DNA from 2 places in the Pseudomonas sp. LBUM1644 genome. Region 1 is predicted to be linked to the other one. Evidence: predicted binding sites of a transcription regulator. Region 1 holds the regulator's gene; the other holds the start of a gene.
The links. Region 1 encodes FliA, which starts transcription of late flagellar genes. Its sites were predicted from a motif close to CTAAAGTTTNNNNNNNNNNNGCCGNTAA; they were not measured.
Positions count from the first base shown of each region.

Region 2: ACA052_RS15550 (methyl-accepting chemotaxis protein) is a predicted target of FliA. The motif match lies at 2,373-2,400, and genes of this name have one in related genera.

Region 1 is NZ_CP166812.1:4,618,738-4,622,670, forward strand. Features, by position in the region: gene ACA052_RS21050 (chemotaxis protein CheA) at 1-614, opposite strand, end outside; gene ACA052_RS21055 (protein phosphatase CheZ) at 662-1,450, opposite strand; gene ACA052_RS21060 (chemotaxis response regulator CheY) at 1,473-1,844, opposite strand; gene fliA (RNA polymerase sigma factor FliA) at 2,012-2,752, opposite strand; gene fleN (flagellar synthesis regulator FleN) at 2,749-3,579, opposite strand; gene flhF (flagellar biosynthesis GTPase FlhF) at 3,696-3,933, opposite strand, start outside.
Region 2 is NZ_CP166812.1:3,452,400-3,456,332, forward strand. Features, by position in the region: gene ACA052_RS15530 (LysR substrate-binding domain-containing protein) at 1-625, shown strand, start outside; gene ACA052_RS15535 (MmcQ/YjbR family DNA-binding protein) at 622-981, shown strand; gene ACA052_RS15540 (DUF1294 domain-containing protein) at 978-1,406, opposite strand; gene ACA052_RS15545 (undecaprenyl-diphosphate phosphatase) at 1,403-2,233, opposite strand; gene ACA052_RS15550 (methyl-accepting chemotaxis protein) at 2,528-3,933, shown strand, end outside.

The DNA of each region.
Region 1 (3,933 bases):
TTGCCGTGCAACTGATCGAGCAGTGACTCAAACTCGGCATCGGTAATTTCGTCGCTGGTTGCTGCATTGCCCGCGGGCAGCGGAGCCGGGGCCTCGGCCTGAGCCTTGACGGCATTCAGCGAGTCCAGCAGTTGTTCGAATTCGTTATCAGTGATGTCGCCCGATTCGCCTTCAGCCGCCGGCGCTTCGAACACTTCGGCAACCGGGGCCGACTCATCAGCGGTTTGCGGCTCGGCCAGACGGGCCAGGGCAGCGAGCAATTCAGGTGTCGCGGCCGTGATCGGGCTGCGTTCACGGACTTCGGTAAACATGCTGTTCACCGCGTCCAGCGCTTCGAGAACCACGTCCATCAGTTCCGAGTCGACGCGACGCTCACCCTTGCGCAGGATGTCGAACACGTTCTCGGCGATGTGACAGCACTCCACCAGCTCGTTGAGCTGGAGGAAGCCGGCGCCCCCTTTTACAGTGTGAAAACCGCGAAAAATTGCATTGAGCAAGTCCGCATCATCCGGTCGGCTTTCAAGCTCGACCAGCTGTTCGGACAGTTGCTCTAGAATCTCGCCGGCCTCAACCAGGAAATCCTGAAGGATCTCTTCATCGGCGCCGAAGCTCATGTATGGGGTGCTCCTAACAGGTTTAAAAACCTAAAATACCTAAAATTCTAAAACCCTAGGCTGGATAGCAAATCGTCCACATCGTCCTGACCGGACACAACGTCTTCTCTTTTATCGGCATGAATCTGCGGACCTTCACCCTGAGAGAGATGTTTTTGCGGATCTTTTTCTGCAAGCATCGCATCACGGTCATGTTCGATGCCCGCAAAGCGGTCCACCTGACTGGCCATCAGCACGAGCTTGAGCAGGTTGCTTTCAACTTCGGTGACCAATTGGGTCACACGCTTGATCACCTGACCGGTGAGGTCCTGGTAATCCTGGGCCAGCAGAATGTCGTTGAGGTTGCTCGACACGGCGCGGTTGTCTTCACTGCTGCGCGTCAGGAAACCGTCGACGCGACGGGCCAGCTCGCGGAACTCTTCGGCTCCGACTTCGCGACGCATGAACCGACCCCAGTCCGCGCTCAAGGCCTGGGCTTCTTCGCTCAGGCTGTTGACCAGCGGCGTGGAGTTTTCCACCAGATCCATGGTGCGGTTGGCCGCCGCCTCGGTCAGCTTGACCACATACCCCAGGCGCTCGGTGGCGTCGGTGATCTGTGACACTTCCTCGGCTTGCGGCATGTTCGGGTCAATCTGGAAATTGACGATCGCGCTATGCAGCTCACGGGTGAGCTTGCCCACTTCCTGGTACAGGCCACGGTCACGGGTCTGATTGAGCTCATGGATCAGTTGCACCGCATCGCCGAACCTGCCTTTTTCAAGGCTCGCGACCAGTTCGACGGCGTGTTTTTTCAGGGTCGATTCAAAATCGCCCTGTGAAGATTCTTTATGCTCCATAGCTCCCCCGTGGCGCAGTCCATCAACCGATGCGTTCGAAAATCTTCTCGATTTTTTCTTTCAACGCCTGGGCCGTGAAGGGTTTGACCACATAGCCGTTTACACCGGCCTGGGCCGCTTCGATGATCTGCTCGCGCTTGGCTTCAGCGGTCACCATCAGCACCGGCAGGTGCTTGAGCTTTTCATCGGCGCGCACGTGGCGCAGCAGGTCGATACCGGTCATGCCAGGCATGTTCCAGTCCGTTACCAGAAAGTCGATGCTCCCGCTGTTGAGAACCGGAATGGCAGTAGTGCCATCGTCGGCCTCGACCGTGTTGGTGAACCCAAGGTCACGCAACAGGTTTTTTATGATCCGCCGCATCGTTGAGAAGTCATCAACGATGAGGATTTTCATGTTCTTGTCCAATTCGACCTCCAAGCAGTCTTAAACGCGCCCAGCACCTGGACGCGCCATTTCAATCAATCCGGCAAAGCACTCAATGACTGTCTGGAGCACAACAGATCGAGACCGGCGCAGTTCAACACCACACCAGCCACGTTCGCAGTGTCCCCACACTGCCTTCAGCGCGCTCGCCACTCCCCCAAACGCCCCCGCAAACGGGCCGCGCACTGGCTGTGTAACTGGCTGACCCGAGATTCGCTGACCCCCAGGACTTCACCGATTTCCTTGAGATTCAGCTCTTCGTCGTAGTACAGCGCCAACACCAGTCGCTCACGCTCCGGCAAATTGGCAATCGCGTCCGCCAGCGCTGCCTGGAAGCGTTCATCTTCCAGATCGCGTGACGGCTCGAGATGAGCACTCGCGCCATCCTCGTGCAGCCCTTCGTGTTCGCCGTCCTGCAACAGATCGTCGAAACTGAATAAACGGCTGCCCAGGGTGTCGTTCAAAATCCCGTAATAATCGTCGAGACTCAATTGGAGTTCGGCCGCAACCTCGTGATCTTTAGCGTCACGACCGGTTTTAGCTTCAATCGAGCGAATGGCGTCGCTGACCATCCGGGTATTGCGGTGGACCGAACGTGGCGCCCAGTCCCCCTTGCGGACTTCATCGAGCATGGCGCCGCGGATTCGAATGCCCGCGTACGTCTCGAAACTCGCGCCTTTGCTGGCGTCGTATTTGGTCGACACTTCCAGCAGACCGATCATCCCGGCCTGGATCAGGTCTTCGACCTGGACACTGGCCGGCAGACGCGCCAGCAAGTGATAGGCAATGCGTTTAACCAGTGGCGCGTAACGCTCGATCAGCTCGTACTGCGCGTCACGTGCCGACTTCTTGTAGAGGTTGTAACCGCTGGCTGTCATAGAACCGGTCCTGCCGTTTGTTGCACGAGGCGCTCGACGAAAAACTCCAGGTGCCCACGCGGGTTGGCAGGCAGCGGCCAGGTATCGACCTTCTGTGCAATCGCCTTGAAGGCCAGCGAGCACTTGGAACGCGGAAAGGCTTCATACACGGCACGTTGCTTTTGCACGGCCTTGCGCACGCTTTCGTCGTACGGCACCGCACCGACGTATTGTAGGGCGACGTCGAGGAAGCGATCCGTGACCTTGGTCAACTTGGCGAACAGGTTGCGACCTTCCTGCGGGCTCTGGGCCATGTTGGCCAGGACGCGGAAGCGGTTCATGCCGTAATCGCGGTTAAGCAGTTTGATCAGGGCGTAGGCGTCTGTGATCGAGGTCGGTTCATCGCACACCACCAGCAGGACTTCCTGGGCGGCGCGGACGAAACTGACCACCGAGTCACCAATGCCCGCAGCGGTGTCGATCACCAGCACGTCGAGGTTGTCGCCGATATCGCTGAATGCCTGGATCAGGCCGGCGTGTTGAGCCGGGCTCAGATGAACCATGCTCTGGGTGCCGGACGCTGCCGGGACGATGCGGATGCCGCCAGGGCCCTGCAACAGAACGTCGCGCAGCTCGCAGCGGCCTTCGATCACGTCGGCCAGGGTACGTTTGGGTGTCAGTCCCAGCAGGACGTCGACATTTGCCAGCCCCAGGTCGGCGTCCAACAGCATGACGCGACGGCCGAGCTCAGCCAGGGCCAGTGACAAATTCACTGACACGTTAGTCTTGCCGACGCCACCTTTGCCGCCGGTCACCGCGATCACCTGTACGGGATGCATGCTGCCCATGTTATTTCTTTACCTTGTCTTGCATAGACGGAGGCCACATTACTGGCTGCGCGTTCACAAACGGAACAATGCATGGCAGACCATCGATGTAGGTACAAAAACTGTTCATTAATACCTCAGCCAACCTGCTTGGTCGGGCTGTGGTAAATATCAGCGAACATGTCAGCCATGGCTTCTTCGCTGGGTTCTTCCTGCATTTGCACGCTGACGGCGCGACTGACCAACTGATGACGGCGCGGCAGATGCAAATCATCCGGAATCCGCGGGCCATCGGTCAGGTACGCCACCGGCAAGTCATGACTGATGGCCAGGCTCAACACTTCGCCCAGGCTTGCCGTTTCATCCAGTTTAGTC
Region 2 (3,933 bases), 1.2 Mb from region 1:
GGTGTCCTGCCCCGTCGGGCTGGCCCATGAAATGTTGCCGATGGTGATCAGCAAATTTCTTGAAAAGCACCCTCAGGTTCAATTGGAAGTCATGCTGCTGAATCGCCGGGTCGACTTGGTGACCGAGGGTGTCGACGTCGCCCTGCGGGTCCGCGAACTGGGTGATGAAGATCCGTTGCTGGTCACGCGTCGGCTGCGCCAGGCGCAAATGCTGCTGGTGGCCAGCCCGGCCTTCCTTGCCGGTCGGGCGATCACGCATCCCGAGGACCTCAAGGGTTTGCCGGTGCTCGGTGCACTGGAAGCCGATCGCATGGTGCATATACGCATGCTCGATCAACAGGGCAAAAACGTTGATCTGGCGCTCGAGGCGCGACTGGGCATCGACGACTTCATCGTGCGCCGGGCCTGCACCCTGGCTGGCCAGGGCTTTACGATGCTGCCGATGATGTATTGCGAACAGGAACTGGAAAACGGCACGCTGGTGCAACTGCTGCCCGACTGGTCACTGCCTGGCGGCTGGCTGCAAGCGGTCTACCCTCATCGGCGCGGCGTGATGCCGGCAGTGCGCGCCTGGATCGACCATCTCATCGAATCATTCAACGCCTGTGGGGACCGACTGATATGAAGGCTGGGCGCATGAGCGAAGAGGATGTCGCGACCTTCTGTCTTGCGCTGCCCGGTGCGCGGGAAGACTACAAGTGGGGCGGCGTTCGGGTGTTTTCGATTGCCGGGAACAAGATGTTCGTCCTCCAGGGCCTACGCGGGGACTCATTGGCCTTCAAGGTCGACAAGGATCTGTTTCTCGGCCATTGCGACCGCCCGGGCATTCATCCCGCGCCTTATCTGGCGCGAGCCCAGTGGGTGATCATGGAAACGCCCTACCCTCTGAGCGCCGAAGAGCTACAAGGCTTGTTGCAGCGTTCCCACCAACTGGTGGTGAGCAAGTTGCCCAAGCGCACCCAGGTCGGACTGCTGCTCTAGAACAGCGCAAACAAATGCGCCCCCAGGAATAACTGGTCGATCCAGAACACCTGGTGCAGCAATACGATGAGCCAGAACAGGATCTGGTAGGAGATTTTGCGGGTCTTGTGGCGAAACACTTGCTGCGCGAGCAAGGCGCCCGGCCAGCCTCCGGCCAGTTCGACCGCGTGCAGGACGTTCTCCGGCGTGCGCCAGCGTTCGGTTTGCGCCTTGCGTTTGTCGCTCCAATAAAGGAAGAACGCCAGTACGCTGACGATCCCGTAGGCTGACAGAGGGATCAGCGAAATCCCCTGCAACCCCATCGACATCGAGCCAAACAGCGGCAGCGCGCACACCGCCGCGAACACCAGCCATTTCAGCCGAAGATGCCGGGTCTCTCCCCCGGAACCGCGTCCGGGTCTGTTGCGCGCGCTGGAGTCGCTCATGGCTTGGCGGCTGCCCAATCGACCCAACCGAACTGCCAGGTCGCCAGGATCACAATGCCGAACACGATGCGATACCAGGCAAACGCCGCATAACTGTGAGTGGCAATGAACTTGAGCAGGCCCTTGACCGCGATCATCGCGAAGATAAACGCGGTGACAAAACCGAGGGCGAACACCGGGAAGTCTGCCGGCACGAACAGATGGCGATACTTGAACCCCGAATACACCGCCGCGGCGACCATGGTCGGCATCGCCAGGAAGAACGAGAACTCGGTCGCCGTTTTGCGCGACAAACCAAACAGCAGGCCGCCGATGATCGTCGAGCCGGAGCGCGATGTGCCTGGAATCATGGCCAGGCACTGGGCGAAGCCGACTTTCAGTGCATCTTTCCAGGTGATGTCGTCAACGGTTTCGGCGTGCACTTCGTGCTGACGCTTTTCGGCCCACAACATGATGATCCCGCCCACCACCAACGCCGCCGCAACCGTAATCGGGTTGAACAGGTAATGGTGGATCAGATCGGAAAAAATCACCCCCAGCACCACGGCCGGCATGAAGGCAATCAACAGGTTGGCGGTAAAGCGCCGGGCGCCGGGTTGCGTCGGCAAACCGGTCACCACGTCGAGAATCTTGCGGCGAAACTCCCAGACCACGGCCAGGATCGCGCCCAACTGGATGATGATGTTGAACGCGATCGCCCGCTCACCACCGAAGTTGAGCAAATCGGCCACGATGATCTGGTGTCCGGTACTGGAAATGGGCAAAAACTCCGTCAGCCCTTCTACAACTCCAAGTATCAATGCCTGAACGGCGGTCCAAAGATCCATCAATCCCCCAAGAAGCGATGCCCCCAGGCATGCCCCGTTAATATTTTTTTAGAGCGCTCACTGCGATCAGCCTAGCTGAAGTCCCGCGCGCACAAGATCTACACAAGCGCGTAAAAATCCTGTGAAAAATCAACTTGGATTCAGGTTTCTCCGTGCGGGGCCGAAATCCTATCAGACAAGTCTTGTTACCGCTGCCGCGTTATAGGACTTGGGTCGAATTGGCCCGATCTGCAAAGTGTGCTTGGATGCTGGCGATCATTTATTACAAGAACAAGAATCCGGAGTGACAGCGTTATGAACAGCTTGCGCAATATGTCGATCAGCCGCCGCTTGTGGCTCATCCTGATCGTGGCGGTCATGATGCTTTTAACGCTGGGCGTCTTGATGCTCAAGCAGATCCATGACGACCTGTATCATGCCAAAGTCCAGAAAACCCAACACGTGGTGCAGACCGCGAGCGGCATACTGACCTACTACCACGACCTCGAAACCGCCGGCACGCTCACACGCGAAGCCGCGCAGAAACAGGCATTGACCGCCGTTCGCGGCCTGCGCTACGACCAGAATGACTACTTCTGGATCAACGACCTGACGCCGGTCATGATCATGCACCCGGCCAACCCCAAGCTCGATGGCCAGAACCTCTCGGCCATCCGCGACCCGGACGGTTTTGCGCTATTCAATGAAATGGTTGCGGTCGCCAAGGCCAAAGGCGCCGGCACCATCGAGTATCGCTGGCCGAAACCGGGTGCCAGCGAACCGGTAGAAAAAACGTCCTACGTCAAACTGTTCGAGCCTTGGGGCTGGGTGCTTGGTTCGGGCGTCTATATAGATGACATGCAGGCCGAGTTCGTTGGCCAGGTCTGGAAAGCCTCGATTGTCGGGCTGGTGATCGCCGCGATCATGGCGCTGCTGGTGATCCTGATTGCCCGCAGTATCGTCCGTCCGCTCCAGGAAACCGTGAACGCCATGGCCAATATCGCCAGCGGCGAGAGTGATCTGACCCGCAGCCTCGACGCCCAGGGCGACGATGAAGTGACGCAACTGGCACGCCATTTCAACGCATTCACCGCCAAACTGCGGCGGGTGATCGGCGAATTGCAGGTGTCCGCCAGCGCACTGGGCCAGTCTTCCACCGAGTTGGGCAATGACGCCGCCCAGGCTCAACAACGCAGCCAGCAACAGTCCCAGCAGATGGAACTGGTGGCCACGGCAATCAACGAAGTGACCTATGGCGTGCAAGACGTCGCGAAGAATGCCGAGCATGCGGCCAGCGAGATGCGCGACGCCGAGTCTCAAGCCCGACAAGGCCAGGTCAACATCGATGGCAGCTTGCAACAGATCGACAAGTTGTCTTCGACCATTGTCCAGGCCGTGGAAGTGATTCGGACCCTGGCGACCGAAAGCACCCAGATCGGCAGCGTGCTGGAAGTGATCCGTTCCATCGCCGAACAGACCAACCTGCTGGCCCTCAACGCGGCCATCGAAGCCGCTCGGGCCGGGGAACAGGGTCGCGGTTTCGCCGTGGTGGCCGATGAAGTGCGATTGCTGGCCCAGCGCACCCAGAAGTCCACGGCCGAGATCCAGTCAATGATCGAACGCCTGCAAACCCACTCCGAAGCGGCGGTCAAGGTGATCGGCGACAGCAGCCGCGCCTCGCAGCTGACCATCGAGCAGGCCGGCCTCGCCGGTGCCAGCCT